4 regions of the Mesorhizobium sp. M0040 genome follow, and region 4 is predicted to be linked to each of the others. Evidence: predicted binding sites of a transcription regulator. Region 4 holds the regulator's gene; each other region holds the start of a gene.
The links. The regulator PhoB, encoded in region 4, activates phosphate uptake and scavenging genes when phosphate is short. The targets are predictions, from matches to a motif close to TGTCATNNANCTGTCAT.

Region 1 (7,156 bases), on a different contig from region 4:
GATGCTTGCCGGCGTGATGCATTCGGCGCCGGCATCCGCGGCCGACGCGACCATTCCGATCATCGTCAAGGACACCACGTCCTTCTACTGGCAGATCGTTCTGGCCGGCGCCCGCAAGGCCGGCAAGGATCTCGGCGTCAACGTGCCGGAGCTCGGCGCCCAGGCCGAGACCGACGTCAACGGCCAGATCTCGATCCTCGAAAATGCCGTCGCCGGCAACCCGGCGGCCGTCGTCATTGCGCCGACCGAAGCCAAGGCGCTCGGCAAGCCGATCGACGAGGCCGCCACCAAGGTCAAGATCATCGGTATCGACTCCGGCGCCGACTCCAAGGCCTTCACCTCGTTCCTGACCACCGACAACATCCAGGGCGGCCGCGTTGCCGCTGACGGCCTTGCCGCAGCCATCGGCGAAGCCAATGGCGGCAAGGTCGAGGGCGACGTCGCCCTGATCACCGCTCTTCCGGGCGCCGGCTCGCTCGAACAGCGCGCCCAGGGTTTTAAGGAACAGCTCGCTGCCAAATATCCGGGCCTCAAGCTGGTCGCCGACAAATACGCCGACGGCCAGGCCACCACCGGCCTCAACATCGCCACCGACCTGATCACCGCCAACCCCAACCTCAAGGGCATCTTCGCCTCCAACCTGATCATGGCGCAGGGCGTCGGTCAGGCGATCGCCGAGAACAGTCTTGCCGGCAAGGTCGGGCTGGTCGGTTTCGACAGCGACGAGAAGCTGATCAAGTTCCTCAACGACGGCGTCATCTCGGCGCTCGTCGTCCAGGACCCGTACCGGATGGGCTATGACGGCATCAAGACGGCGCTCGCCGCCTCGAAGGGCGAGAAGGTCGAGGCCAATGTCGATACCGGCGCCAATTTGGTTACCAAGGCCAACATGAAGGATCCGAAGATCGACGCGCTGCTCAACCCGAAGCTCGACTGAGCATAGCCGCAAGTGAACTGTTTCCGGGGCCTTTTCGCCCCGGAAACATCCCACTCGTGCCAATCGCGAGGCCAATCTTTGGGGGCCAATCTGGGAGGATTGTCATGATGTCGACGGCGCAGGAACTCCATCCGGCCCCAACGCTGGAACCGGGCAGGACCATCCTCGAACTCCGCGGGCTGGAAAAGCGCTATCCCGGCACCCATGCGCTGAAGCCGGTCGATCTCGCCTTCAAGGCCGGCGAGATCCACGCCATCGTTGGCGAGAACGGCGCCGGCAAATCCACCCTGATCAAGCTTCTTACCGGCGTCATGCCGCGCACCTCCGGCGACGTCATCTGGGAGGGCAAGCCTGCCGCATTGGCAACGCCGCATGAGGCGATGGCGCTCGGCATCAATGCCGTGCATCAGGAAGTCGTCCTATGCCGCCATCTCACCGTCGCCGCCAACATGTTCCTCGGCGAGGAGGATTCCCGCTTCGGCATCCTGCAGCAGCGGGCGATGGTCAGGCAGGCGCAGAAGATCATCGACGATCTCGGCTTCGACCTGCCGGCGCATGTCATGCTGGGTGACCTGACCATCGGCCAGCAGCAGTTGATCGCCGCCGCCCGCGCCACGGTGCGCGGCACCAAATTCCTGATCTTCGACGAGCCGACCGCCTATCTTACCCGCAAGGAGGCCGACCAGCTGTTCACGCTGATCCGCCGGCTGAAGGGCGAAGGCGTCACCATCATCTACATCAGCCATCGCATGGAAGAAGTGTTCGAGCTCGCCGACCGCGTCTCGGTGCTGCGCGACGGCACGCTGGTCGGCACCAGGAACATTGCCGAGACCAATGACGCCGAGCTGGTCAAGATGATGATCAACCGCTCGATCGAGCAGGTCTACCACAAGGAGCATTTCACCCCCGGCGCGACCATCGTCGAAACCAGGAACCTGTCCGGCAAGGGTTTCGAAAATGTCTCGATGTCCGTCCGCGCCGGCGAGATCGTCGGCCTCTACGGCCTGATCGGCGCCGGGCGCAGCGAGTTCGTCACCACGCTCTATGGCCGGCACCGCAAATCGGCCGGCCAGATCCTGTGGGAGGGCAAGGAGGTCAAGGTCAATTCCGAACACGACGCGATCAGGCTCGGCATGGCGCTGGCCCCGGAAAGCCGCCGCGACCAGGGCCTCTGCCTCAACCTGCCGGTCGGACTCAACCTCAATCTGCCGATCTACAAGCGCATCTCGAGCAATCTGCTGATCTCCCGCGCGCAGGAAAAGGCGCAAGCCGATCGCCAGATCGCCGACCTGCGCATCAAGACGCCGACGCGCGGCGCGCTGGCCTCCAGCCTGTCCGGCGGTAACCAGCAGAAGATCGTCATCGGCAAATGGCTCGCCCATGGCGCCAAGCTATTCATCTTCGACGAGCCGACTGTCGGCGTCGACGTCGGCACCAAGGCCGAGATCTACCGCCTGTTCGGCGCGCTGTTGTCCAAGGGAGCCGGCATCATCCTGATCTCGTCCTACCTGCCCGAGGTCTATGAACTCGCCGACACGCTGCACGTGTTCCGGCGCGGCAAGCTGGTGGCCACGCACGGCTTTCGTACCGCTGACCACGAGGAGATCCTCACCCAGGCGCTGGCCGAGAAACAAGAAAAACCGGGAGGACGGATATGAGCACCGAGGCGATCGCTGCCGAAAGGCCGAAACGCAACTACAACGCCCTGTTCGGGCTGACACTGCTGGCGCTGCTGGTTCTTTTATGGATCATCCTGTCGGTGGCGACGCCGAGCTTCGCCTCCGCCAACAACATCTCCAACCTGTTGCGGCAAGGGTCGATGATCGCCATCCTGGCGGTCGGCCAGACCTTCGTCATCATCACCGGCGGCATCGACCTTTCCGTCGGCGCCGTGGTCGGCTTCGCCACCGTCATCGTCGCGATGCTGATCAACGCCGGCACACCGGTTTTCCTCGCCATCCTGATCACCTTGCTGGTCGGCGTCGCCATCGGCATGTTCCATGGGTTCGGCATCGTCAAGATGGGCCTGCCGCCCTTCATCATCACTCTGGCAACGCTGACCTCGCTGCGCGGCATCGGTCTGTTGATGACCAATGGCAACTCGATCTCGATCAACAACGACGCCTTCCAGACGTTCTCGCGCAGTTCCTTCGCCGGCGTCCCCAATCTGTTCTGGATGGTGATCCTGGTCGGCATCCCAGCCTACATCTTCCTGCACCACAGCCGCTGGGGCCGCTATCTGTTCTCGGTCGGCTCCAACGCCGAGGCGTCGCGCCTGTCAGGCGTCAACGTCCAGCGCACCATCTACATGGCCTACACGCTGTCGGGCCTGTGTGCGGCCTTCGTCGGCGTGCTGCTTGCCTCGCGCATCGGCATCGGCAATCCGACGCAGGCCGAGGGCTGGGAATTGCAGGCGATCGCCTCCTCGGTGATCGGCGGCACCTCGCTGTTCGGCGCTGTCGGCTCAGTGCACGGGCCGCTGCTCGGCGCCTTCATCCTTGCCACCATCAACAACGGCGCCAATCTGCTCAACGTCAACGCGTTCTGGCAGCGCATCATCACCGGCGTGCTGATCATCGTCATCGTCTATTTCGACGGGCTGCGCCGCCGCGGCAAATAGACTGCCTCCCAACAACCGCCGGCCTCGCGACGGCGGTGCCATGAACCGACTGGATTGAAGCATGAAAGCCGTCGTCTGCCGCTCGCCCGGCGAACTTGTCCTCGAAGATCGTCCGGCGCCTGGCGCGCCCCCCGCCGGCTGGGCGCTGGTCGCCGTCAGCCATGTCGGCATCTGCGGCACCGACTATCACATCTTCGAAGGCAAGCACCCGTTCCTCGCCTATCCCCGCATCATGGGCCACGAGGTTTCCGGCACCGTGATCGAGGTTGGCGAGGACGTCGATCTCGCCGTCGGCGAAGCGGTGATCGTCAATCCCTATCTCGCCTGCGGCAAATGCATCGCCTGCCGGCAAGGCAAGCCGAATTGCTGCGTCAGGATCGAGGTGCTCGGCGTCCACCGCGACGGCGCCATGTGCGAGCAGATCCTGGTGCCGGCGCAAAATCTTTATCCGGCAAACGGCTTGTCGCTGGCCGATGCCGCCGCCGTCGAATTCCTTGCGATCGGCGCCCATGCCGTGCGGCGCTCGCTGGCTGATCCAGGAGCGCGCACGCTGGTCATCGGCGCCGGCCCGATCGGGCTCGGCACGGCGCTGTTCGCCCGCATCGCCGGGCTCGATGTGACGCTGCTCGACATGAGCGCTGAACGGCTTGGCTTTGCCGAAAGCGAACTCGGCTTCGCGACGCTCGACGGCTCGCGAGGCACCGCTGCCGACCTGGTGCGGGAAGCAACCGGCGGCGACGGCTTCGACGTGGTTTTCGATGCCACCGGCAACACCCGGTCGGTGCAGTCGGCCTTCGCCCATGTCGCGCATGGCGGGGCGCTGGTCCTGGTCAGCGTCGTCAAGGACGACATCGCCTTTTCCGATCCCGAATTCCACAAGCGCGAGATGATGCTGATCGGCAGCCGCAACGCCCTGCGAGCCGATTTCGACCATGTCGCCGCCTCGATCCGCAACGGCGCGCTGCCGCTGGCAAAGCTGGTCACCCACCGCACCACGCTTGGCGAGACGCCGCACGACCTCGCCCGCTGGGCGCATGAGAAGTCCGGCCTGATCAAGGCCGTCATTCAAGTCGGATGATGCCAGGGCTGCCGCATCTCAGAGCGCCGACAATTTGAGCTCGATCCGCTCGGCCGGGAAGCGCGACTCCGAAAACTGTATCGGCTGACCGTCGGGCGTGACGTTGACGGCGACCGTCACCAGCACGATGGCGCCGGGCTGCAGCTCGAGGTCCGCAAGGTCGGCGGCATCGGCATGGCGCGCCGACAGCACGGTCGATTGCCTGAGATAGTCGTCGATGCCGAAACGTGCCAGCGATGCGGTGATCGAACCGGTTTCCGCCATGGCGGCATCGATGCCGGCAAAGCGCCTGGCATCGAACCAGCCGGCCGCGCGGGACACCGGCATTCCATCGGCTTCGCCGCGCGTTTCCAGGCGTATCACATCGGCCCCCGTCGCAAGGCCTAAGCCCTCTGCGACACGACGGTTGGCCGGCTCGATCGATGACGCGAGCAAGGTGATATGCCGCTCGGACGCCTGTCCTTGCAATCCCTCGGAAAAGCGGGTGCGGGCGCCGATCGGATAAGACAGCCGCTTGCGCGACAGCACGAAGGTGCCGCGCCCCTGCTCCGCCCTGAGCACACCCTCCTGCACCAGCGCTGCGATAGCGCTACGCACCGTGTGGCGGTTGACGCCATAGCGTCCGGCCAACGCGATCTCCGGCGGCAGCGCGGCATTCTCGGGAAAATCGCCGGCGGCGATCGAATGCAGGATCTGGTCGGCGATCTGCCGCCACAGCGCGACACCGCTGCGCCGCTCGATGCTGTTGGCTTGTCCGATCATCTCCCGCCCCAATTCCTCGCGCCGATCTTTTGGCCCGTGTCACGTGCCCGTCATGGACACGCGCTAGATAATGGATATAATTTGTATAGTTGTCTATATCAATAGACAAATGAACGCAGACGAGGAGCACCGGCCATGCGAGGACGGGAAGCGCGAGAGCAGGCCGAGCGCAAGGCCGTGATGGCGACGCTGGCGCAATCGGCCGGCGACGACATCGTCCGCCTCTGGGACGAAGCCGGTCTGCCTTGCGAAGCGGAACTTCTGCGTGGCCCCGAAACCGGCCTGGTTACGGTACGCGGCCGCATCGGCGGCGGTGGTGCCCCTTTCAATGTCGGCGAGGCGACGGTCACCCGTGCCACGGTGCGGCTTGCGTCCGGCCATGTCGGCCACTGCTACGCGCTCGGCCGCGACAAGCAGAAGGCAAGGCTGGCGGCAATCGCCGATGCGCTGTGGCAGGACCCGGCCCACCGCAATGAGGTCGAGATCAGGATCGTTGCGCCATTGCAGGCGGCACTGGCCAAGGCGCGTGAACAGCGCCGCGCCGAGACGGCGGCGACCAAGGTCGATTTCTTCACCATGGTGCGCGGAGAAGACTGATGGATATCGCCACTCAATCCATTGAAGGCGGCTTCGCCGATCCGGTATTCAATGCCCAGACCGTATTCCGTGCCGTGATGGACGCGATGGCGCGGCCAGGCAGCGTGCAGCCGCTGCCGGCCCTCGCCCACCCCCCGGTGCCGCTGTCGGCCACCGCCGGCGCCGTTGCGCTGGCGCTGTGCGACAACGACACGCCGCTCTGGCTCGACCCGGCTTTGCAGGTGTCGGCGGTGAAATCCTGGCTTGGCTTCCATACCGGCGCGCCGCTGGCCAACACCCCGGCCGACGCGCATTTCGCGCTGATCGCCACGCCGGCCGAGATGATGGCGCTCGACGGGTTTTCGCAAGGCACCCAGGATTATCCCGATCGCTCCACGACGCTGATCCTCGAGGTCGGCGATCTCATCTCCGGCGCTGCGCTGGTGCTCGAAGGCCCGGGCATCGAGAAGACGGCGACGATCGCGCCGGCGCAAATGCCGCGCCATTTCGTCGAGCAATGGAAGCAGAACAACCAGCGCTTTCCCCGCGGTGTCGACATCGTCCTCGCCACCCCTGACAGCGTTGCCTGCCTGCCGCGCACGACGCGCATCAAGATGATGGAGGCGTAGCATGTATGTTGCGGTAAAGGGTGGCGAAGCGGCCATTCGCAACGCCCACAAACTGCTCGCCGACCGCCGGCGCGGCGATCGTTCGGTGCCCGCACTTCGCCTCGACCAGATCGTCGAGCAGCTGGCGCTCGGCGTCGACCGGGTGATGAGCGAAGGTTCGCTCTACGACAGGGAATTGGCGGCACTCGCCATCGTCCAGGCGCGCGGCGACATGATCGAGGCGATCTTCCTGGTTCGCGCCTATCGCACCACGCTGCCGCGTTTCGGCTACACCAGGGCGATCGACACCGGCACGATGCTGGTCGAGCGGCGGGTGTCGGCCACCTACAAGGACCTGCCCGGCGGCCAGTTGCTCGGCCCGACTTTCGACTACACCCACCGGCTGCTCGATCCCGAACTTGCCGCCGGCGGCGATGTCGCCGAGCCGGAACAGCGTGCAGGCGAAGCGGAGGCGATGCCGCGCGTCTCGGCCATCCTCGCCCGCGAAGGCCTGATCGAGCCCGACGGCGACATGCCCGGCGATCATGTCCCCGGCGACATCACCCGTGAGCCGC
Region 2 (7,156 bases), on a different contig from region 4:
TTGACGAAGCCGTCATTGTAGACCTTGTAGACCAGCGTCTCGGTCGTCTTGCCCGGCCCGCCGCCGGTGACGGCATGAACGATGCCGAACGTGTCGAACAGGGCATAGACGGTGTTGACGACCAGCAGGAAAAAGGTTGTCGGCGCAAGCAGCGGGAAGACGATGGTCCAGAAGCGCTTGGTTTCGCCGGCGCCGTCCATGGCCGCCGCTTCGATCAGCGTTTTCGGCACCGCCTGCAGGCCGGCGACGAAGAACAGGAAGTTGTAGCTGATCTGCTTCCAGGCAGCAGCCGACACCAGCAGGATCATGGCGTGGGTGCCGTTGAGCAGCGGGTCCCATACGATGCCGAGGCTTCTCAGCAAATAGGCCAACGAGCCGATCGAGGGATTGAACAGGAAAAGCCAAAGCATGCCGGCAATCGCCGGCGCAACGGCGTAAGGCCATATCAACAGTGTGCGGTAGAGGCCTTTGCCGCGCACGGCCTTCTCGGCCATGACCGCGAGCAGCAGGGCCACAACCATGGCAACGATCGCGGTCGCAAGAGAGAACACTACGGTGACCTTGATCGAGTTGAGGTAGGCCGGATCGGCCAGCACCTTCCGGAAATTGGCAAACCAGACGAACCTGCTCTTCAGCCCGAACGGGTCTTGCCTGAGCATCGACTGGTAAAGCGCCTGACCGGCCGGCCAGTAGAAGAAAACCAGGGTGATGGCGAGTTGTGGCGCCACCAGCAGGTAGGGCAGGATCTTGTTGGGAAAGACGACGCGTGGAGACAGGCTGATTTCCCTCGCTATCCAGGTATCGCCCACGCGAGCCCGCGTGGGCGATATTCCAACCGACTAACCGAGATAATCCCGTCAGTTCTCCAGCGCTTCCTTGATCGCGACGTTGCCGCGCGCAACCGCATTGTCGAGCGCCTGCTGAGCGGTTTGCTGGCCGGCCAGCATCTTCTCCAACTCCTCGTTCTGGATATCACGCACCTGCGGCAGATTCGGCAGGCGCACGCCCTTCGAGTTGTCGGTCGGCGCCTTGCCTGTCATCTGCAGGATGGGTGTCTCGCGGCCGGGGTTTTTGTCATAGAAGCCTGATTTCTTGGTCGCCTCGTATGCGGCGAGCGTCACTGGCAGGTATCCCGACTTCTGGTGCAGATATTCCTGCACATCGGTCTTGGACAGATAGGCAAAGAAGGCCGCGACGCCCTTGTATTCCTCGTCCGACTTGTTGCCGAACACCCACAGGCTGGCACCACCCGGCGTCGTGTTCTGTGGTGCGCCCTTGGCGTCGGTATCATAGGGAAGCTGGCCGATGCCATAGTTCATGCCGGACTTGACGATATCGCCGAGGCCGCCCGACGATTCGGTGAAGATGCCGCATTCGCCGGCGAGGAATATCTGCTTGGCTTCGGAGGTGCGTCCGCCATATTTGAACGTGCCGTCCTTGGCCAGGTCAGCTAGCGCCTGGAAGTGGTTGACGAAAATCGGCGCATTGATCTTGAGTTCGACATCACCTCCAGCCAGGCCATTCTGCTGGGTGGCCCAAGGCACGTCATTCCACGCCGCGAAATTCTCCAGGTGGATCCAGGTCAGCCAGGTCGAGGTATAGCCGCAAGGGGCGGCGCCGCTCGTCTTGATCTTCTTGGCAGCTTCCCACACCTCGTTCCACGTCTTGGGCGGATTGTTCACGTCGAGGCCTGCCTTCTGGAAGATGTCCTTGTTGTAGTAGAGGATCGGCGAGGAAGAGTTGTAGGGGAACGATAGCATGGTGCCGTCCGGCTTCGAATAATAGCCGACGATGCCGGGCAGATACTGGCTCTTGTCGAAAGTCATCCCGGCGCCGGTCATCACATCGGCCACCGGCTTTATCGCACCCTCGGCCGCCATCATCACGCCGGTGCCGACGTCGAACACCTGGAGGATATCGGGCGCTTGCCCGGCACGAAAGGCAGCGATGCCGGCATTCAGCGTCTCCGGATAGGTGCCCTTGAACACCGGAACGAGCTCATAGTCGCTCTGGCTGGCGTTGAAATCCTTGGAGATCTTGGCGACGACCTCGGCGTTGGCGCCGGTCATGGCGTGCCACCAGCTGATCTGCGTGACGGCGAAGGCGGAGGTGGTGGAAAGCAGGGTCACGGTGGCGGCGATACCGGCCGCAAAGCCGAAGAACTTCATGTTTCATCTCCCGTTTGTCATTGGCGAAAGGGGCACTTCCGCAAAGCCAATATGTGGCGCTGATGACAATCGGACAACGGTTTTATTGCGGATCAATGAACATCATTCCTTCCTAAAGGCCACTCGCTACCTAAACCGGGCGCCAGAAATCACATCACCGTCTTTCGGCGCAGCGGCGTCGGTTTTCCCCCGAAAAGACCCGCCTCATGGCCCGCGGGTTAACCATTCGTTAAAATCTCCAAGAGCTAATCAGTCACACCTCCCCTGTTAGTTTTGGCAGACCGAGTGAACCAGGATGCTGACGGTCTATAATTGTATTGTAAGTCAGCACGATCCGAGACTGGTTGCGCTTGCCGCACTCGTCTGTGGAATTTCTTGCTTTTCAGCGGTTAATCTCCTTAAGCATGTCGGCCGATCGACCGAGCGAAACCGGCTTGTCTGGCTGATGATCGCCGCGGCCTCGACCGGGTTCGGCATATGGGCGACGCATTTCATCGCCATGACCGCGTTTACGCCGGGAATACCGAACGCATACAATCCGGGATTATCCGCCTTTTCGCTTGCCGCCGCCGTTATCATGACCGCGCTTGGGATGTGGGTCGCCACCTTGCGCCGCGGCATCGACCATTTCCTCGTCGGTGGCGCCATTCTGGGCGGCGCCATCGCGACGATGCACTACATCGGCATGGCAGCTTTCGAGGTCGAAGGCCGGGTCGTATGGAACCTGCTCCTTGTCGCGATATCGCTTCTGGCCGGCGTGACCCTCGCGGCACTGGCGCTCCTTGTCGTCTTGCGCCGTCCGTCAGCGCTCGCGACTTTCGGCGGCGCCGCGCTTTTGACGCTGGCGATTTGCAGCTTGCATTTCATCGCGATGGCCGCGGTGTCGATCATTCCGGATTCCTCGATTGAAATATCCGAACATTCCATCGAGCCCATTTCCCAGGCCTTTGCCGCAGCGGTCGCCAGCCTGATAATCCTTGTGCTATCGGGTGCCGCGCTGTGGATCGACCTGCGCTTTCGCCGCCAGAAGCTCGAGGCCGATCGCATGCACGATCTCGCCAATGCGGCGGTGGAAGGTCTGATCGTTTGCGATGGCACCCGCATTGTCAGCGCCAATGACAGTATGGCGAAGCTGACCGGAACAGCGACAGCCACCCTGAACACGATGCAATTCGGCGAGCTTTTCGACGGACAGAGCGCAGCCGATATGTCCGGCTTCGGCGAACAGGCGCAGGAAGCGAAGTTAAGGGGCAGCGACGGGGCGAGAATTCCTGTCGAGCTGATCGCCAGGAAAATCACCTACTGCGGCAGGCCTCATACGGTGCTTGCCGTTCGCGACATCCGTGAGCGCAAGAAGGCAGAACAAGAGATCCTCCGCCTCGCGCATTTCGATCCGCTTACCGGGCTTGCCAATCGGCGGAGCTTTTCTTCCCGGCTGGAAGCAGAATTCGCCTCGATGGATCGTGGCGGCAAGGATGGACATCTGGCGCTCCTGCTGCTTGACCTTGACCGGTTCAAGCAAGTCAACGACCTCTATGGCCACGGGGCCGGCGATGCTATGCTGCAGAAGCTGGCGCACTGCATTTCCGGCATCCCGCGCCACGGACAGATGCTCGCGCGTCTCGGCGGCGATGAATTTGCCATCATAGCTCCGAACCTCCCCGACCCCCTGGCCGCAGGCCGGATAGCCGAGGACTTGCTGGCGGCGATCCGGGAGGAAAACAGGCTTTCGGTCGGCTCCGGCCTCGTCTCGGCCAGCATCGGCATCGCCTTCTTTCCGCTGGATGCCGAAGACCAGGCCGGCCTGATCAGCCATGCCGACACGGCACTCCATCGCGCCAAAACCGAAGGCAGGGACACTTATCGGTTTTTCGAGATGGCCATGGGCACCGCGGCCCGCGACAAGCGCGTGATGGAGCATGAATTGCGCCAGGCGATCGCCCGCAAGGAGTTCCACCTCGTCTATCAGCCGCAGAAGGAGATCCGCGGCGGCAGGATGATCGGCTTCGAAGCCCTGGTCCGTTGGCAGCACCCTGAGCGGGGTGACATTTCTCCGGCCGTTTTCATCCCCGTGGCCGAGGACAGTGGCGCTATCGCGCAGATCGGCGACTGGGTGCTGACGACGGCTTGTAACGATGCTGTTCGCTGGACAAACCCGCTGATGGTCGCCGTCAACGTCTCCGCCGTGCAACTTCACAATCCGAACTTCAGCCGCAAGGTGCACGACGCGTTGACGAGATCCGGCCTAGCCCCCGGCAGGCTCGAACTGGAGATCACCGAAACGGCCCTGGTGAAGGACATGCCGCGCGCGCTGGCAACCTTGAGGCAGGTCAAGGCGCTTGGCGTGCATGTGGCGATGGACGATTTTGGCACCGGCTATTCTTCGCTGTCCAACCTCAGCGCCTTTCCCTTCGACAAGATCAAGATCGACGGGTCGTTCATCAAATCGGTCGACAAGAACGCCCAGTTCGCGGCGATCGTTCGCGCCGTGCTGGGGCTTGGACGCGGTCTCGGCTTACCGGTTCTGGCAGAAGGCATCGAGACGCCGGGTGAATTGCAGTTCCTGGACGCCGAGGCTTGCGAGATCGGGCAAGGCTACTACCTCGGCAAACCGGCTCCGATCGAGACATTCGGGGAACTGACGGGCGTGGCCGCTCCGGCAATCCGCACCGCCAGCCGACGCGGCGCAAGCATTGCCGTGCTCAAGCCGCGCCTGCGCACGGTCTGAGCCTATCCCGGCTGAAGCGCCGCCTCGACCAGACGCTTGGCATCCGGCCCCGACCATTCGGCCGGGCCATTCATATGGGCGATCAGGCAGCCTTGCCCATCGATCAGCATGGTGACCGGCAGACCGAGCGCCAGGCCGCGCGTCTTGACGTCGTTGAACAGCGCCATCGTGGCATCGCGATAGTAGCCGAGCGACTTGACGCCGGTGTCCTCCAGGAACTTCTTCGGTTTGGCATCGTCGCCGGCATCGACGTTGACGGCAACAACCTGAAACGCATCGCTGCCCATCTCCTTCTGCAGCGCATCGAGCGCCGGCATTTCGGCGCGGCAAGGTGCGCACCATGTCGCCCACAGATTGAGCAGCACCGTCTTGCCGGCATGATCGGCGATCGTCGTCGGCTTGCCGTCGGGGCCGTTGAAGGCAAGGCTTTTCAGCGATTGCGGCGGATCCGCCGGCAAAAGCGCGGCAACCTGGCCGGTGGCAGCGGCGGCGATCTTCTTGGCACGGTCGGTCTTGACGGCGCAGGCGACGTCGTCCTTGCCGCCGCCGGCGGCCACTTGCGCGGGCGCCTTGTTGCCAGAACTGCTTTCCCTGACATATACCGCGACCGCGCCGGCCAGCACGCCCGCAACCAAAGCGGCGAGGATGAGACGCAAAGCCGGGAAAAATCTATTGCCGTCTGCCATTTTTCAAAAACTGCTCCGGAGCACGGGTTATAGCGATGAACGACAAGAAGGCCAGCAACCAGATGTGGGGCGGACGTTTTGCCTCGGGTCCGGCCGCAATCATGGAAGCGATCAACGCGTCGATCTCGTTCGACCGCAAACTCTATGCGCAGGATATTCGCGGCTCGATCGCCCATAGCCAGATGCTGGCGCAAACGGGCATTATTTCGGCGGCCGATCAAGAAAAAATCGTTCACGGGCTGAACACGATCCTCGCAGAGATCGAGGCCGGCACCTTCGAGTTCTCGACCAGGCTGGAAGACATCCACATGAATGTCGAGGCCCGTCTGGCCGATTTGATCGGCCCCGCCGCCGGCCGCCTGCATACCGCCCGCTCGCGCAACGACCAGGTGGCGGTCGACCTCAGGCTGTGGGTCAAGGACGAATGCTTTCGTGTCGCCGAGGCGCTGAAGGGCCTGATCACGGCGTTCCTGGATCGGGCCGAGGAGCATGCGGCAACGGTGATGCCGGGCTTCACCCACATGCAGGCGGCGCAGCCGGTGACCTTCGGCCACCACTGCATGGCTTATGTCGAGATGTTTGCACGCGACCTGTCGCGCGTCCGCGATGCGATTGAGCGGATGGATGAAAGCCCGCTCGGCGCCGCCGCCCTTGCCGGCACCAGCTTTTCCATCGACCGGCACCAGACGGCGAAGGCGCTTGGCTTCCGCGAGCCGATGCGCAATTCGCTCGACAGTGTTTCGGACCGCGATTTCGCGCTCGAGTTCCTGGGCTTGGCGGCGATCTGCGCGACGCATCTGTCGCGGCTGGCCGAAGAGATCATCATCTGGTCGACGCCGCAATTCGGCTTCGTCAGGCTATCGGATAGTTTCTCGACGGGTTCGTCGATCATGCCGCAGAAGAAGAACCCGGACGCTGCCGAACTGGTGCGCGGCAAGACCGGCCGCGTCACCGGCCATCTCGTCGGCCTGCTGACGGTGATGAAGGGCATGCCGCTGACCTATGGCAAGGACATGCAGGAAGACAAGGAATCCGTCTTCGACGCGGCCGAGACGCTCGACCTGATGCTGGCGGCAATGACCGGCATGGTGCGCGACATGACGGTGAACACTGCTGCGATGAAAAAGGCGGCCGGCGCCGGCTATTCGACTGCGACCGACCTCGCCGACTGGCTGGTGCGCATGCTCGGCCTGCCGTTCCGCGAGGCGCACCATATCACTGGCCGGGCGGTGGCGCTGGCCGAGGACAGGAAGATCGGGCTCGACAGGCTTTCGCTGGAGGATCTGCAGTCCATTCACCCCGGTATCAGCGCCGACGTGTTTTCGGTTCTTGCCGTGCAGAATTCTGTAAAGAGTCGCACGAGCTTCGGCGGCACCGCGCCGTCCGAGGTGCGCAAGCAGATCCGCTACTGGAAAAAGCGGCTCGCCAAGGCGTAAGACGCGGGGTGCAATGGCCGCAAAACTCGGCTAGAAGCGGCTGCGGGCAACAGTTTCGGACGGATGGCACGATGACCGGAAGCAGGATTTTGGTGACGCTGACGCTGCTGGCGGCAATGGCCACCGTTGCGGCCTGCG
Region 3 (7,156 bases), on a different contig from region 4:
GATGACGGCCGGCTCGCCGATGTCACATAATCGATGTTTTCGGTCGACGCGACGGCACGCGCGATCGGCGCGGAAATGAACCCCTGGATCAGGTCGGCGCTGGCGCCGGGATAGGCCGTGGTGATGGTGATGGCCGTTTCTTCAACCTCTGGATACTGCCGGATCGAAAGGTTGAAGATGCCCTGAAAACCCAGAAGCAGGATCATGCAGGCAAGCACGGTCGAAAGGACCGGGCGGCGGATGAAGAGGTCGGAAAAGCTCATTGCTGGGCTGCCTGCTGGTTCCCTGGCTTGCTCGGATCGATCGTGTTGTCGACGGCAACGGACATGCCGTTGGCGAGCCGGTTCTGGCCGGCGGTAACGACTTCATCGCCGGGCGCGATGCCCTCCAGGATCTCGACCAGGCCGGCGTTGCGGCGGCCTGGCTTGACGAACACCTGGGCGAGCACGAGCTGCGGCTTCTGTTCTTCCGCTGCCGGCTTGGCTTCCTCTGCCGGTTTGGCTGGGGTAGCAGCCGGCTTTTCTTCGGGTTTTGCCGCGGGTGCTTCGGCTGCGGGCTTGGCAGCATCTGCAGCCGGCTTTTCTTCCGGCTTTGCCTCGGGCGCCGCGCCGTTGGCTTCGGCGGATTTGGCCGGGCGCACCACGAAGACGAAGTCGCCGTACAGGCTGGAAGTCAGCGCCGTCTGCGGCAGCGCCAGCACGTCGTTCTCCTCGGGCAGTTCGACGCGCACCTGGACGAACTGACCGGGCGTCAGCTTGCCTTCGGGATTGCCGACCTCCGCCCTCACCGTCACCAGCCGGCTCGTCGGGTCGATCTTCGGATCGATACCGCGGATGCTGCCGGTGAACGGCATGTCGCCGCCGCCGACGCCCAACCGCACCGTCTGTCCGATCTTCAGCTGCGGAAGCTGCTGCTCCGGGACGGTGAAATCGACACGCATCGTGTCCATGTCCTGCAAGGTCACCACGGCGGTGCCGGGTGTGAGATACTGGCCAATGTCGATTTTCGGAATACCGACGGTACCCTTGAAAGGGGCCGTCAACTGCTTTTGGTCGAGCACCGCTTGCAGCTTGTTTACCTGCGCTGCGGAGACCGACGCTGCTGCCTGCGCTGTGTCGAGCGTAGCGTCGGTGCCGACCCCGCGCTTCTGCAGCTCAAGAGCGCGCATCAGCGTCGTCTGGTCGGATGTGGCTTGCGCCTTCGATGCCACGAGGTCGGCTCGCTCGACTTCATCGTCGAGTTGCAGCAGCACGGCGTTGGCGGCGACCTTCTGATTGGCATGGAACAGGATGTCCTTGACGATGCCCGCGGTTTCGACCGTCAGGTCGACGCCGCGTACGGCACTGACAGTGCCGATCGCCTCGATGCCGGGCGTCCAGGACATCGGTTTGACGATGACCGTCGACACGGTCGCGGCCGGCGGCTTCATGGTGGCGAAGAACTGTTTGATCGCATTGTCGCGAAACAGGTTGAAGCCGACGATGCCGCCGCACACCAGCACGAGCAGAATGAAGGCGATGATGAAGCGCTTGATCACGAACAGTCCCCTCGGCCACGGCCCAGCATAACGGTCGGACGACCGGAACACATACCTGTGACTGGTCCCAATTTCAAATGACGGCGATCTTACTGTACCGTCTGGACGGTCTTGTCAATTCCGCCTAAGCTAATGAATGGGGAACGCTTGATGAAAGTCCGCAGAGCAAATTCGCGCGAGAAGATTCTCGCCGCCGCCGCCGACGTGGCGCGCGAGACGGGTCCTGGCAGCCTGTCGCTGGATGCGGTCGCCAGCCGTGCCGGCGTGTCGAAGGGTGGTCTTCTCTACAATTTCCCGACCAAGGCGAAATTGATGCAGGCGCTGGTAGAGGATTACCTGCGCGCCTTCGAGCAGGCCCTGGAGTCCGCCCGCACGGCCGGCGTCAACGGCGAAAGCCCGCTTGCAACTTATATCAAGCTGTCGGCTGAGCATGCCGAGGAATCGAAACCGTCGGCATCCTGGATATTTTCGGCGATTGCCGAGGATCCTGATTTCCTGACGCCGATAAAATCGTTCAGGCGGCAGGTGTTCGAGCGGCTGAAGGAGGAGACGCCGAACCTCAAGGCGCTGCTGGTCTGCTATCTCGCCATCGAAGGGCTTCGCAGCATGAACCTGTTCGATTCGGACATTCTCTCCGCCGAAGAGCGCCGGCTGCTGATATCGACCCTGCTGGACATCGCGGAATAGTCTACGCCGGCCGGGTTCAATTGCCTCGGTCGCTTCGATCGCCCGTTGCGTCAACCCAAAGTGCCTGCCGTCACACAGGCTTCATCGTGCCGACATAGCGTCCTCCCATTCTTTGCTGCAAGGCAGGAGGAGTGGGGTATGGTAGATATTGTTTCAAGCGAGGCAGGAATTCCAAGGCCGGAGCATCCGCTTGACCGGCCAAACGGCACCGGTAAATGGTTTCTGCCGGCCTTTGCCGTCATCATTCTGGGCGGCCTTGCCTATGTCGGCTACGCACTCAGCCAGGACCTGACCAGCACCGTCGCGGTGCCGTGGATCCTACTTGGGCTGGCGCTGCTGATCGCGCTCGGCTTCGAATTCGTCAACGGTTTTCACGACACTGCCAATGCGGTGGCAACGGTGATCTACACGCATTCCATGCCGGCCGAGCTTGCAGTGATGTGGTCCGGCTTCTTCAACTTCCTCGGCGTGCTTACCGCCAGCGGGGCGGTCGCCTTCGGCATCATATCGCTGCTGCCGGTCGAATTGATCCTTCAGGTCGGATCGAGCGCGGGGCTGGCCATGGTCTTCGCGCTGCTGGTCGCGGCGATCATGTGGAATCTCGGAACCTGGTATCTCGGCCTGCCGGCCTCGAGCTCGCACACGCTGATCGGTTCGATCATCGGCGTCGGTCTCGCCAACCAGTTCATGGCCCCGGCCGGCTCCGTCACCAGCGGCGTCGACTGGTCGCAGGCGTCCAATGTCGGCCTGTCGCTCCTGATCTCGCCGCTGGTCGGTTTTGGCCTGGCTGCACTGCTGCTTCTGGTGATGAAGCTGCTGGTCAGGAACCGCGAGCTTTACGAGGCGCCGAAGTCGAGCGCGCCGCCGCCGCTGTGGATTCGGGCGCTGCTTATTTTCACCTGCACCGGCGTCAGCTTTGCCCACGGCTCCAATGACGGGCAAAAGGGCATGGGCCTCATCATGCTCATCCTGATCGGCGTCGTGCCGACCGCCTTCGCGCTCAACCGCACACCGGACGTGAACTATCTCGAAGGTTACAAATCGGCGGCGACGCAGGTCGAAACGGTATTCGGCAAATACGTCAAGCCCGGCGTCGCCGTGACCGATGCGGCAACCGTGGTCGGCAACGCCGTTCGCACCAAGACCTGGAAGGACGAGACCACGCCTGCCCTGCAGAGCTTCATCCACGACACCAGCGCCATGTTGTCGCCCTATCCGTCCGTGGAAAAGCTGCCGACAACGCTGGTCAGCAACGCCCGCAACAACATCTATCTTATCGGTGAAGCGCTGAAGCTGATCGACAAGAAGAAGCTGCTGCCGATGGAGGCAGACGACCTGAAGGCGGTGACGACCTACCATAAGGCGGTCGACAACGCGACGAAGTTCATCCCGCTCTGGGTCAAGGTCGCCATCGCGCTGGCGCTCGGCCTCGGTACCATGGTCGGCTGGAAGCGCATCGTCGTCACCGTCGGCGAGAAGATCGGCAAAAGCCATTTGACCTACGGTCAGGGTGCGTCCGCCGAGCTTGTCGCGATGGCGACGATCGCATCGGCCGACTATCTCGGCCTGCCGGTCTCAACCACCCATGTGCTGTCCTCGGGCGTTGCCGGCACCATGGCGGCGAACGGCTCGGGCCTGCAATGGTCGACGGTGCGCAACATGCTGATGGCCTGGATACTGACCCTTCCGGTCTCCATCTGTCTTGCCTTCGTGTTGTTCGTCATCTTCCGCCAGGTGTTCTGAGCGGGGGCAGGGTTTGACCAGAATGTCGCGGCACCGGCCCCGGCGCCGCCCGGATCACCTAAACGTGCATCGTTTCGGCGGCGGCCATGAATGACGCATCGCATCTGACATTGCTTGCCGCGGACGACCAGCATCATGCTCCCGGGCTGGTCTGGGCCTATCATGCCGCTCCCGGCAAAGCTCCCGAATCGCTGGCGCCCCGAGACATAGAAACCGCGCTGGCCTTACCGGACGGCTGGGTCTGGCTGCATGTCGACCTTGTCGACCGGCGCGCCCATTCCTGGATCAGCCATGCCTGCGCGCTGCCGGCGTCGGCTCATGCAATCCTCGAAGGACATGAGGACAGCCTGGTGCTGGCGCATGAGAATGGCGTCGTCCACGGCATTTCGGCCGATCTGCATGGCGAGATCGCCCATCAGTCGACGACCATCGGCAGATTGCATTTTGCGGTCTCGGAACGGCTGCTGGTCACCGGCCGCCGGCATCCGCTGGCGGCAGTGGAGGAAGTGCACACGGCCCTTGCCGCGGGGCTGCGGCCGCCCACGGCATTCGAGCTGTTCGAAACGCTGGTCATGGCTTTTTGCAAGACCACCAGCCTGCGGCTCGCCGCGGCAACGAAGCGGCTGGATGCAGTCGAGGATCATCTCGTGACCGAGCGGCTTGCCGACGAAAGACGGCAGCTGAAGGATGTGCGCCGCCTTGCCGTATCCCTGCATCGGCCGATCTCGGCCCTGGCAGCGCTTTTCCAGGATGAAGACCGTTCCGCCTGGAACCTTTCCGCCGGCGCACATGAAGTTCTGCGCCGGCTTGCTGCGCGCCTTGAACGGCTCGACCGCGAGGTCGTCATGATCAACGACCGGGCAAGGCTGCTGCAGGAGGAGCTTGCGGCTGAGCTTGCCGACGAATCGAACCGTAGCCTCAAGGCGCTGGCGGTGATGAGCGCGCTGCTTTTGCCAGGAACGCTGATCGTCGGCATTTTCGGCATGAACACAGGCGGACTGCCATTTGCCGAGAGTCCCAGCGGCTTCTTCCTGGCGATGCTGCTGGCGGTTGGCGCGACCGGCCTGTTCTACTGGCTTCTACTGCGCGCCGGCGCCAATCTGCGGTTCTGAGGCCGATTAATGGCGGCGTTCGTCCACCTGTGTCAAAATACGGGCTGGCACGTCGAAACCACGCCATCCCGCCTTCCGAAAATCGGTTCCGATTTTCAGGCCGATGCGCTAGAGCCTTTCGGGATTGAACCGTGCCTTTAACCCGGAAAGGCTCCCACCGCTGCCCATGCCCCATCTTCCCGAGCATCTTCTCACCGGCTACCGCAATTTCATGAATGGCCGCTATCTCACCGAAAGCGGCCGTTATCGCTCGCTGGCGCGGGAGGGCCAGGCACCGGAAACGATGATCGTCGCCTGCTGCGATTCGCGGGCCGCGCCCGAAGCGATCTTCGATGCCGGGCCCGGCGAGCTGTTCGTGCTGCGCAACGTCGGCAATCTGGTGCCGCCCTATGCGCCCGACGATCAGTTCCACTCGACATCGGCGGCGCTCGAATTTGCCGTGCAGAGCCTCAAGGTCAAGAACATCGTGGTGATGGGCCACGGCCGCTGCGGCGGCATCCGTGCGGCACTCGACACCACGGCCGCGCCGTTGTCGCCGGGCGATTTCATCGGCAAATGGATGAGCCTGATCGCGCCGGCGGCCGAGACCGTGTCGTCCAGCACCTTCATGACCGCGACCGAGCGCCAGACGGCGCTGGAGCGCATCTCGATCCGCTATTCCATAGCCAATCTGCGCACCTTCCCTTGTGTTTCGATCCTCGAAGGCAAGGGGCGGCTGTCGCTGCACGGTGCCTGGTTCGATATTTCGACCGGCGAGCTTTGGGTGATGAACAAGGACACAGGCGATTTCGAGCGGCCGGAGACGGAGTAGGAGACGAGGCATGATGCGAGCTCGGTTCGCGTTCGCGGCGGCGGCACTGCTGTGCTCGGCAAATGTCGCCCGCGCCGACGATAGCGCGATCATAGACCGCTGGTATTCGGCACTGCTGATCGCCGACCGCACCGAATTGTCGGACCTGCTTGCCGACAACGTCCGCATCAAGCTCGACGACCTCGGCGTCGTGCAAAGCAAGCAGGAATTCATCGCCTCGATCGCCGAGTGGCAAGGCGCCGTCGCCGGGGCCGAAATCCGCCACCGGATCGAGAAATCCGAGAGCGGCGTCACCACTGTGATCGCCTGCTATGATTTTCCCAGCAACGACATGCTGATGCAGGAGACCTTTGCCGTCGCCAACGATCAAATCACCGCCAGCTCGCAGGCCGCGATCGCGGAAAACTGCGACGGCTACTGAGGAAATCATGAACGGGGCGTGCTGTTGCGCGCAACCGGCCGGCGCCTTACATCGGTGACGATCCATCTTCTCCCGCCACTCAGCGAAAGTTTGCCCATGCCGTCCACCGTCGACCTCGCCGCCCATCCGCTGACCGCATGGCAAGGGCCGCTCGGCCTGCCCGATTTCACGCGCATCGGCGACGGCGATTTTTCTCCGGTCTTCGACGCGGCCCTGAAGGCGCATGAAGCTGAGATCGAGGCGATTGCCGGCAACACCGGGACACCGACCATCGACAATACGCTTGCCGCGCTCGAGCTTGCCGGCGAGGCGCTCGACCATGTCTCCTCGATCTTCTGGTGCCGCGCCGGCGCCCACACCAACGAAGCGATCCAGGCGCTGGAGCGCGAGATCTCGCCAAAGATGTCGCGGCATTTCTCGGCAATTTCGATGAACGAACGACTGTTTGCCCGCATCGACGATCTCTATCAGCGCCGCGAGGCTTTGAAGCTCGATGCCGAAACGCTGCGGGTTTTGGAAAAGACCTGGAAAAACTTCGTCCGCTCCGGCGCCAGGCTCGACGCCGAAGGCAAGAAGCGGCTTGCATCGATAAACGAGGAGTTGTCGTCGCTCGGCACCAATTTCGGCCAGAACGTGCTTGCCGACGAGCGCGACTGGGCGCTGTTCCTCGGTGAGGCCGACCTTGCCGGCCTGCCGGAATTCCTGAAAAGCTCGATGGCGGAAGCCGCCGAGATGCGCGGCCAGAAGGGCCGCTACGCCGTCACTTTGTCGCGTTCGATCTACGAGCCGTTCTCGACCTTCTCAGAACGCCGCGATCTGCGCGAGACGGCGTTCCGCGCCTTCAT
Region 4 (7,156 bases):
TCGCGCGCATCCTTCCACACCGACACGGTCTGTGTGCCGAGCGCGATGCGGTTCAGCGCGGCGTGGTCGCCGTCCTGGCCCGAAACCGGAACCGATCCGGCCAGCCCTTGCGCTGTCAGCGCGGCGACGACGCCGCCGGCAGTGCCGTCATTAGCGGCGACCACGGCATCGACCTTGTTGTCGTTGGCGGTCAGGAACTGTTCCATGTTCTTCTGAGCGTTGGCCGGCAGCCAGCCGTCCGTATAGGCCTCGCCGACATTCTTGATCTTGCTGCCGTCGATGGCCTCCTTCAGCACCTCCATCGAACCGGCAAACAGGAAATCGGCATTCGGATCGGAACCCGAACCCTTGATGAAGACGTAGTTGCCTTCCGGCTTCACCTTGAAGACTTCGCGGGCCTGCATGCGGCCGACTTCCTTGTTGTCGAAGGTCAGATAGAACACGTCCTTGTTCTCGATCAGCCGGTCATAGCCGACGACCGGGATGCCTTCGTCCAGTGCCTTCTGCACGGCCGGCCCGATGGCCGAGGCGTCCTGCGCCAGGATGATCAGTGCGCTGGCGCCCTGCGAGATCAGGCTCTCGACGTCGGTGAGCTGCTTGCCGGGGTTGGACTGTGCGTCGGCGGAAATATACTTGTCGCCTGCGGCCTCGATGGCCGCCTTCATTGCGGCCTCGTCGGTCTTCCAGCGCTCTTCCTGGAAGTTCGACCAGGAAACGCCGATGACCTTGTCTTTAGCCTGCGCCACCGACGCCAGCGCCAGCGTCATGGCGACACCCGCCAGAATGGCGGTCGTGAATTTCTTCATCATATCCTCCCTGCGCCGCGTACGGCGTGACCAATTGGCTCAAAGACCAGCTTAGAAGCTCTAATTTTTTCGAGCCTCGAAAAAATACTGGCCCGATCTCCGGCTGCTGTCAACATCGATTCTGATGGATTTTGATGACTCTGCGAGTTTTTTCGAGCGTCGGAATAAACGATGACAGCGCCACCTGCATCTGACACTATTTGCCTGCATCCGACACTATTTGTCGGACATTACCGACGGCTTCCGGTTCATGAGCGGCCGCGGCAACCGGGAGGAAAGCAAAACAATGTCGGTCGGAATCCGCCATGACGATTTGCGCCGGCGCAACCGGGCGATGGTGATCTCGGCGGTGCGCCGGGCCGGCCAGCCATCGCGTACTGAGATCGCAGCTACCACCGGCCTCAGTCATTCGACCATATCGGCGATCTCTTCCGACCTGATACGGGAAGGCATCCTCGCCGAGAGCAAGGCAAGTGAGCCCGTTTCGTTGAAACGCGGTCGTCCGCAGGTCGGCCTCGCCCTCAACCCGGAAGCGGCGGCGGTGTTGACCGTGGTGTTGTCGCTGAATTTCCTGTCGGCCGCCATTATCGACTATACGGGACAGGTGGTCGCCGAGGAACAGCGCCGGCTGGACACGCTGACCATGCCGCGCGACGAGCTGATCCGTGAATGCATGGCCATCGTCCGGCGCCGGCTACAGGATCCAGACCTTGACGTCCGCTGTGTCGCCCGCATCGCCCTGGCGATTCAGGGCATTACCGACTCCCCTGCACGCGCCATGCTGTGGTCGCCGATCACGCCGCAGACCGACATCGCCTTTGCCGACATGCTGGAGGACGAATTCGGCATCCCGGCAACGGTGGAGAACGACTGCAACATGATGGCGGTGGCTTTGCGCTGGCGCAATCCGGATCGGTATCGCGACGATTTCATCGCCATCCTGCTTTCGCATGGCATCGGCATGGGGCTGGTGCTGAAGGGCGAACTGTTCACCGGGACGCATTCCTCGGGCGGCGAATTTGGCCACATGATCCATCGTCCGGGCGGCGCGCTCTGCCGTTGCGGGCGGCGCGGCTGCATCGAGGCCTATGCCGGCAACTACGCCATCTGGCGCAACGCCAGGCAGATGAGCGACGACAGCGAACCGGTCGCCGACGTCAGCGACGCCGACATGCGAGCACTGGCGGCCCGGGCGCGCGAGAAAGATGGGCCGGAACGCGAGGCCTACCGCAAGGCCGGCGAGGCGCTGGGTTTCGGTCTCGGCTCGCTGTTCGCGCTGATCGATCCGGCACCGGTCGCGATGGTCGGCGCCAGTGCCGCCGCCTTCGATCTGATCGAGCCGGCCTTGCGGAAGGCAATCGCCCAGACCGCCGGCGGCCAGCATTCAGGCTCGATCTCCTTCGATACAGAGCCGAACGAATTGCCGCTGATCCGCGAAGGCTGCGCGATGCGGGCGTTAAGCTTCGTCGACCAGGAGATTTTCGCGCCGGGCGCGCAAATGAGGCCCAGCGTCAGAAAGAACGTAGCCTGACCAGGCGGGTCAATCTTCCCTGATCGCATAGCCGGCACCGCGGATGGTGCGGATGACATCCGGCATCCGGCCGTTGTTGACGGCTTTGCGCAGCCGCCCGACATGCACGTCGACGGTGCGTTCGTCGATGTAGATTGTCTCGCCCCAGACATTATCGAGTAACTGGCTGCGCGAGAAGACACGGCCCGGATGCCGCATCATGAACTCGAGCAGCCGGAATTCGGTCGGCCCGAGCCTGATTTCGCTCTTCTTGCGATAGACCCTGTGCGATTCGCGATCGAGCACGATGTCGCCGACCTTCAGCACGCTGGACAGCACTTCCGGCTTGGCGCGCCGCAGCAGCGCCTTGACCCTGGCCATGAATTCCGGTGTCGAAAACGGTTTGACCAGATAGTCGTCGGCGCCGGTCGAAAGACCGCGCACCCGGTCGCTCTCCTCGCCGCGCGCGGTCAGCATGATGATCGGCAGCCGCTCGGTTTCGGGGCGCACCCGCAACCGACGACAGAGCTCGATGCCGGAAACCGCTGGTATCATCCAGTCGAGCACCAAAAGGTCGGGCACATTCTCCTGCAAACGGATCTCGGCTTCGTCGCCGCGTGTCACCACCTCGACCTGGTAGCCTTCGGATTCGAGATTGTAGCGGAGCAGCACACCCAACGGCTCCTCGTCCTCCACCACCATTATGCGTGGTGCGATCATCGGCTGGGCACCCCCATCATGTCACCGGTGCGGACATTGTCGTTTCGTCCTGCTTCGGACGATTGACCGGCAATTGCTCGCCGGTCAGCACATAATACGCATTTTCGGCGATGTTGGTGACATGGTCGCCGATCCGCTCCAGATTCTTGGCGCAGAACAGCAGGTGCGTGCAAGCGGTGATGTTGCGCGGATCTTCCATCATGTAGGTCAAGAGCTCGCGGAACACGGACGTGTATTTGACGTCGATGCGCTCGTCGGCGGCACGCAGCTTGGCCAACGCGGCCGCATCGCCTGCAGCATATTCCTCGATGACACCCTGCACCTGGATGAGAACCAGCTGCGCCATCGCGTCGATGGAATGCGACAGGTCCCGCGGCGTGGCGCTGAGGCCGACCGCACTCACGCGCTTGGCGATATTCTTGGCAAGGTCGCCGATGCGTTCGAGGTCGCCCGCCATGCGGATCGCTCCGACCACATGGCGAAGATCGTGGGCCATCGGCTGGCGTTTGGCGATCAGGGTGATGGCGCGGTCGTCCAGTTCGCGTTGACGCGCATCCATGATGGCGTCGTCGGAAACGACGCGTTGCGCCAGCACGTTGTCGGAATTCAACAGGGCCTTGGTCGCCCCGCCGACCATCGAACCGGCGAGGTCGGCCATGTCGCGGATCAGCTTGCTGATCTGCTCGAGATCCTCGTCGAAAGAAGCGACTGTGTGTTCGCCCATGGTCCTGTCCTCATATGCATGATCGGAACGGCTCAGCCGAAGCGGCCGGTGATGTAGTCCTGCGTGCGCTTCTCGCGGGGCGACGTGAAGATCTTCTCGGTCCGGTCGAACTCGACCAGTTCACCCAGATACATGAAGGCGGTCTGGCGCGACACGCGCGCCGCCTGCTGCATGTTGTGGGTGACGATGACGATCGTGTAGTCGGCTTGCAATTCGTCGATCAGTTCCTCGATCTTGGCAGTCGACAGCGGGTCGAGGGCCGAAGCCGGTTCGTCGAGCAGAATGACTTCCGGCTTCACGGCCACGGTGCGGGCGATACAGAGCCGCTGCTGCTGGCCGCCGGACAGGCTCAAGCCGCTGGCGTTGAGCTTGTCCTTGACCTCGCTCCACAGCGCGGCGCGCTTCAACGCCTGTTCGACGCGGCCGTCCATCTCGGACTTGCCGAGGTTCTCGTAGAGCCTGACGCCGAAGGCGATGTTCTCGTAGATCGACATCGGGAACGGCGTCGGCTTCTGGAACACCATGCCGATCTTGGTCCTGAGGAGGTTGAGATCCTGCGACCGGTCGAGAATGTTCTTGCCGTCGAGCAGCACCTGGCCCTCGGCCGTCTGTTTTGGGTAGAGCTCATAGATGCGGTTGAACACACGCAGCAGCGTCGATTTCCCGCAGCCCGAAGGGCCGATGAAGGCCGTGACACTGCGCTCAGGCAGAGACAGGCTGATGTCCTTCAGCGCCTTGCTCTGGCCGTAGTAGAAGTTGAGATTCTTGACCTCGATCTTCGTCTTCTCGGCGACCGTTTCGGCCATCGTCATGTCTGGGGACAACATCTGTGTCATCTGTCCTCTCTGCGTCCGGTAAGGCTGCGGGCGAGGATGCTCAAGCCCAGAACCGTCAGGGTGATTATGAGTGCGCCGGTCCACGCCAGTTGCTGCCATTCCTCGTAAGGGCTGAGAGCGAACTGGAAGATGGTCACCGGCAGGCTGGCCATCGGCGCGTTGATATTGCTGCTCCAGAACTGGTTGTTGAGCGCGGTGAAGAGCAGCGGCGCCGTCTCGCCGGAAATGCGTGCTATCGCCAGCAATATGCCGGTGACGATGCCGGACAATGCGGCGCGGTAGGCGACCGAACGGATCACCACCCAGCGTGGCGCGCCGATCGCGGCACCGGCTTCACGCAACGCGTTCGGCACCAGGTTGAGCATGTCTTCAGTGGTGCGCACGACCACCGGAATGACCAGGATGGCAAGCGCAACGGCGCCGGCAATGGCCGAGAAATGTCCCATTGGCCGCACCATCAGCTCGTAGACAAACAAGCCGATGATGATCGACGGCGCCGACAACAGGATGTCGTTGATGAAGCGGACGACGGTGGTGATGCGCGAAAAGCGTCCATACTCGGCCATGTAGGTTCCCGCCAGCACGCCGATCGGCGTGCCGACGACAACGGCGATGATCGTCATCAGCAGGCTGCCCGCGATGGCATTGAGCAGGCCGCCGGCCTCGCCCGGTGGTGGCGTCATCTCGGTGAAGACCGCGAACGAAAGCCCGGCTGTGCCCTTATAGACCAGTGCGCCGAGGATGAGCGCCAGCCAGGCAAGCCCGATGCCGGCGGCGACGACGCAAAGCGCCATCATCACCGAATTCCTGGCTTTGCGGCGGCTGTGGAGCGATGAGGATGTCGACATCGGTCAGGCTCCCGTACGGGCGTCGATCCGCATCAGCATGTAGCGGGCGGCGGCAAGGATCAGGAAGGTGATGACGAAGAGGATCAGGCCGAGCGAAACCAGCGAGGAGGTGTAGAGGTCGCCGTCGGCCTCGGTGAATTCATTGGCGATGGTCGCCGAGATCGTCGTGCCCGGCGCGAACAGGGAGGCACTGATGCGGTGGGCGTTGCCGATGACGAAGGTCACCGCCATGGTCTCGCCGAGCGCCCGGCCGAGGCCAAGCATGACGCCGCCCATGATGCCGATGCGGGTATAGGGAATGACCACGCGCCGGGTCACTTCCCAGGTCGTGCAACCGATGCCATAGGCCGATTCCTTCAGCACCGCCGGCACCGTATCGAAGACGTCTTTGGTGATCGAGGTGATGAAGGGCAGCACCATGATGGCAAGGATCAGCGCCGAGGTCAGAAGGCCGATGCCGTAAGGAGGGCCGGCGAAAAGGCTGGATAGTCCCGGTACGCCGTGGAAGATGTTGATGATGAAGGGCTGTATCGTCGTCTGCAGGAACGGCGCGAACACGAACAGGCCCCAGATACCATAGATGATCGAGGGAATGCCGGCCAATAGCTCGACCGCGATGCCGATCGGGCGCCTGAGCGGGCGCGGGCAGAGCTCGGTGAGAAAAACTGCAATGCCGATGCCGATCGGAACCGCGATCAGGATGGCGATGGCCGCCGTGACCAGGGTGCCGTAGATCGGCGCCAGTGCGCCAAATTTTTCCGTGACCGGATTCCAGCTTTCAGTCGTCAGGAAGGAGAAACCGAAGGACGACAGCGCCTGCCACGAGCCGGCAAACAGCGAGATCGCGACACCGCCGAGGATGACCAGCACAAGAATTGCGGAAGCGCGGGTGAGTCCGCGGAATATGGCATCGGTGAGCGCGAAGCGCCGCACCGTAGCTTCCCTGGCCCGGGCTGCTGCGGATGATGGCATGGCATCGGAAGCGATGGTCATTGGGTCCTCGCGATTGAAGGCAACAGGGAGGGCGCCATCGACGCCCTCCCTGGAGGAGATTACATAGCCGAGTAGAGCGGCTTGCCGTCGTCGCCGACGACTTCCTTGGCCCACATGGCCTTGACGCTCTCAACCACCTTGTCGGGCATCGGAACGTAGTCCAGCTCGCCGGCCATCTCGTCGCCCTTGTCGTACGCCCAGGCGAAGAATTTGAGCGCTTCGCCGGTGGTCGCGGCATCATCCGGCTTCTTGTAGAGCAGGATCCACGTTGCCGCCGTCATCGGCCAGGACTCGGCGCCCGGCTCGTTGGCGAGGATGACGCCATAGCCCGGCTGCGAGCTCCAGTCGGCATTGGCCGCTGCCGCCGAGAACGCCGCCGCGGCGGGCTCGACCTTCTTGCCGTCCTTGTTGATCATATCGGTGTGGGTGAGCTTGTTCTGCTTGGCGTAGGCATATTCGACATAACCGATCGCGCCGCCGGTCTGGGAGACGTTGTTGGCAACGCCCTCGTTGCCCTTGGCGCCGATGCCGACCGGCCATTCCACGGCCTTGTCGACGCCGACCTTTTCTTTCCAGTCCGCGCTGACGTCGCCGAGGTAATAGGTGAAGTTGAACGTCGTGCCCGAACCATCGGAACGGTGAACGACCGCGATCGCCTGCGAAGGCAGCTTGACGTCGGGATTGAGCTTCTTGATCGCCTCGTCATCCCAGCTCGTGAT

Region 1: a site for PhoB is predicted at 5,435-5,451, ahead of phnF (phosphonate metabolism transcriptional regulator PhnF). Genes of this name have one in related genera too.
Region 2: a site for PhoB is predicted at 2,231-2,247, ahead of ugpB (sn-glycerol-3-phosphate ABC transporter substrate-binding protein UgpB). Genes of this name have one in related genera too.
Region 3: a site for PhoB is predicted at 2,293-2,309, ahead of NKJ91_RS27945 (inorganic phosphate transporter). Genes of this name have one in related genera too.

The regions. Positions count from the first base shown of each region.
Region 1 is NZ_JAMYVA010000021.1:34,280-41,435, forward strand. It holds gene NKJ91_RS18970 (ABC transporter substrate-binding protein) at 1-937, shown strand, start outside; gene NKJ91_RS18975 (sugar ABC transporter ATP-binding protein) at 1,042-2,595, shown strand; gene NKJ91_RS18980 (ABC transporter permease) at 2,592-3,557, shown strand; gene NKJ91_RS18985 (zinc-binding alcohol dehydrogenase family protein) at 3,619-4,635, shown strand; gene phnF (phosphonate metabolism transcriptional regulator PhnF) at 4,654-5,397, opposite strand; gene phnG (phosphonate C-P lyase system protein PhnG) at 5,533-5,994, shown strand; gene phnH (phosphonate C-P lyase system protein PhnH) at 5,994-6,602, shown strand; gene NKJ91_RS19005 (carbon-phosphorus lyase complex subunit) at 6,604-7,156, shown strand, end outside.
Region 2 is NZ_JAMYVA010000019.1:65,124-72,279, forward strand. It holds gene ugpA (sn-glycerol-3-phosphate ABC transporter permease UgpA) at 1-776, opposite strand, end outside; gene ugpB (sn-glycerol-3-phosphate ABC transporter substrate-binding protein UgpB) at 858-2,168, opposite strand; gene NKJ91_RS18245 (bifunctional diguanylate cyclase/phosphodiesterase) at 2,464-4,896, shown strand; gene tlpA (thiol:disulfide interchange protein TlpA) at 4,899-5,582, opposite strand; gene argH (argininosuccinate lyase) at 5,618-7,018, shown strand; gene NKJ91_RS18260 (hypothetical protein) at 7,090-7,156, shown strand, end outside.
Region 3 is NZ_JAMYVA010000050.1:30,365-37,520, forward strand. It holds gene NKJ91_RS27930 (efflux RND transporter permease subunit) at 1-263, opposite strand, end outside; gene NKJ91_RS27935 (efflux RND transporter periplasmic adaptor subunit) at 260-1,537, opposite strand; gene NKJ91_RS27940 (TetR/AcrR family transcriptional regulator) at 1,688-2,224, shown strand; gene NKJ91_RS27945 (inorganic phosphate transporter) at 2,363-3,967, shown strand; gene NKJ91_RS27950 (transporter) at 4,054-5,079, shown strand; gene NKJ91_RS27955 (carbonic anhydrase) at 5,246-5,890, shown strand; gene NKJ91_RS27960 (nuclear transport factor 2 family protein) at 5,904-6,311, shown strand; gene NKJ91_RS27965 (M3 family metallopeptidase) at 6,402-7,156, shown strand, end outside.
Region 4 is NZ_JAMYVA010000046.1:23,906-31,061, reverse strand. It holds gene xylF (D-xylose ABC transporter substrate-binding protein) at 1-806, opposite strand, end outside; gene NKJ91_RS27075 (ROK family protein) at 1,093-2,337, shown strand; gene phoB (phosphate regulon transcriptional regulator PhoB) at 2,347-3,036, opposite strand; gene phoU (phosphate signaling complex protein PhoU) at 3,053-3,760, opposite strand; gene pstB (phosphate ABC transporter ATP-binding protein PstB) at 3,793-4,596, opposite strand; gene pstA (phosphate ABC transporter permease PstA) at 4,593-5,444, opposite strand; gene pstC (phosphate ABC transporter permease subunit PstC) at 5,448-6,437, opposite strand; gene pstS (phosphate ABC transporter substrate-binding protein PstS) at 6,497-7,156, opposite strand, start outside.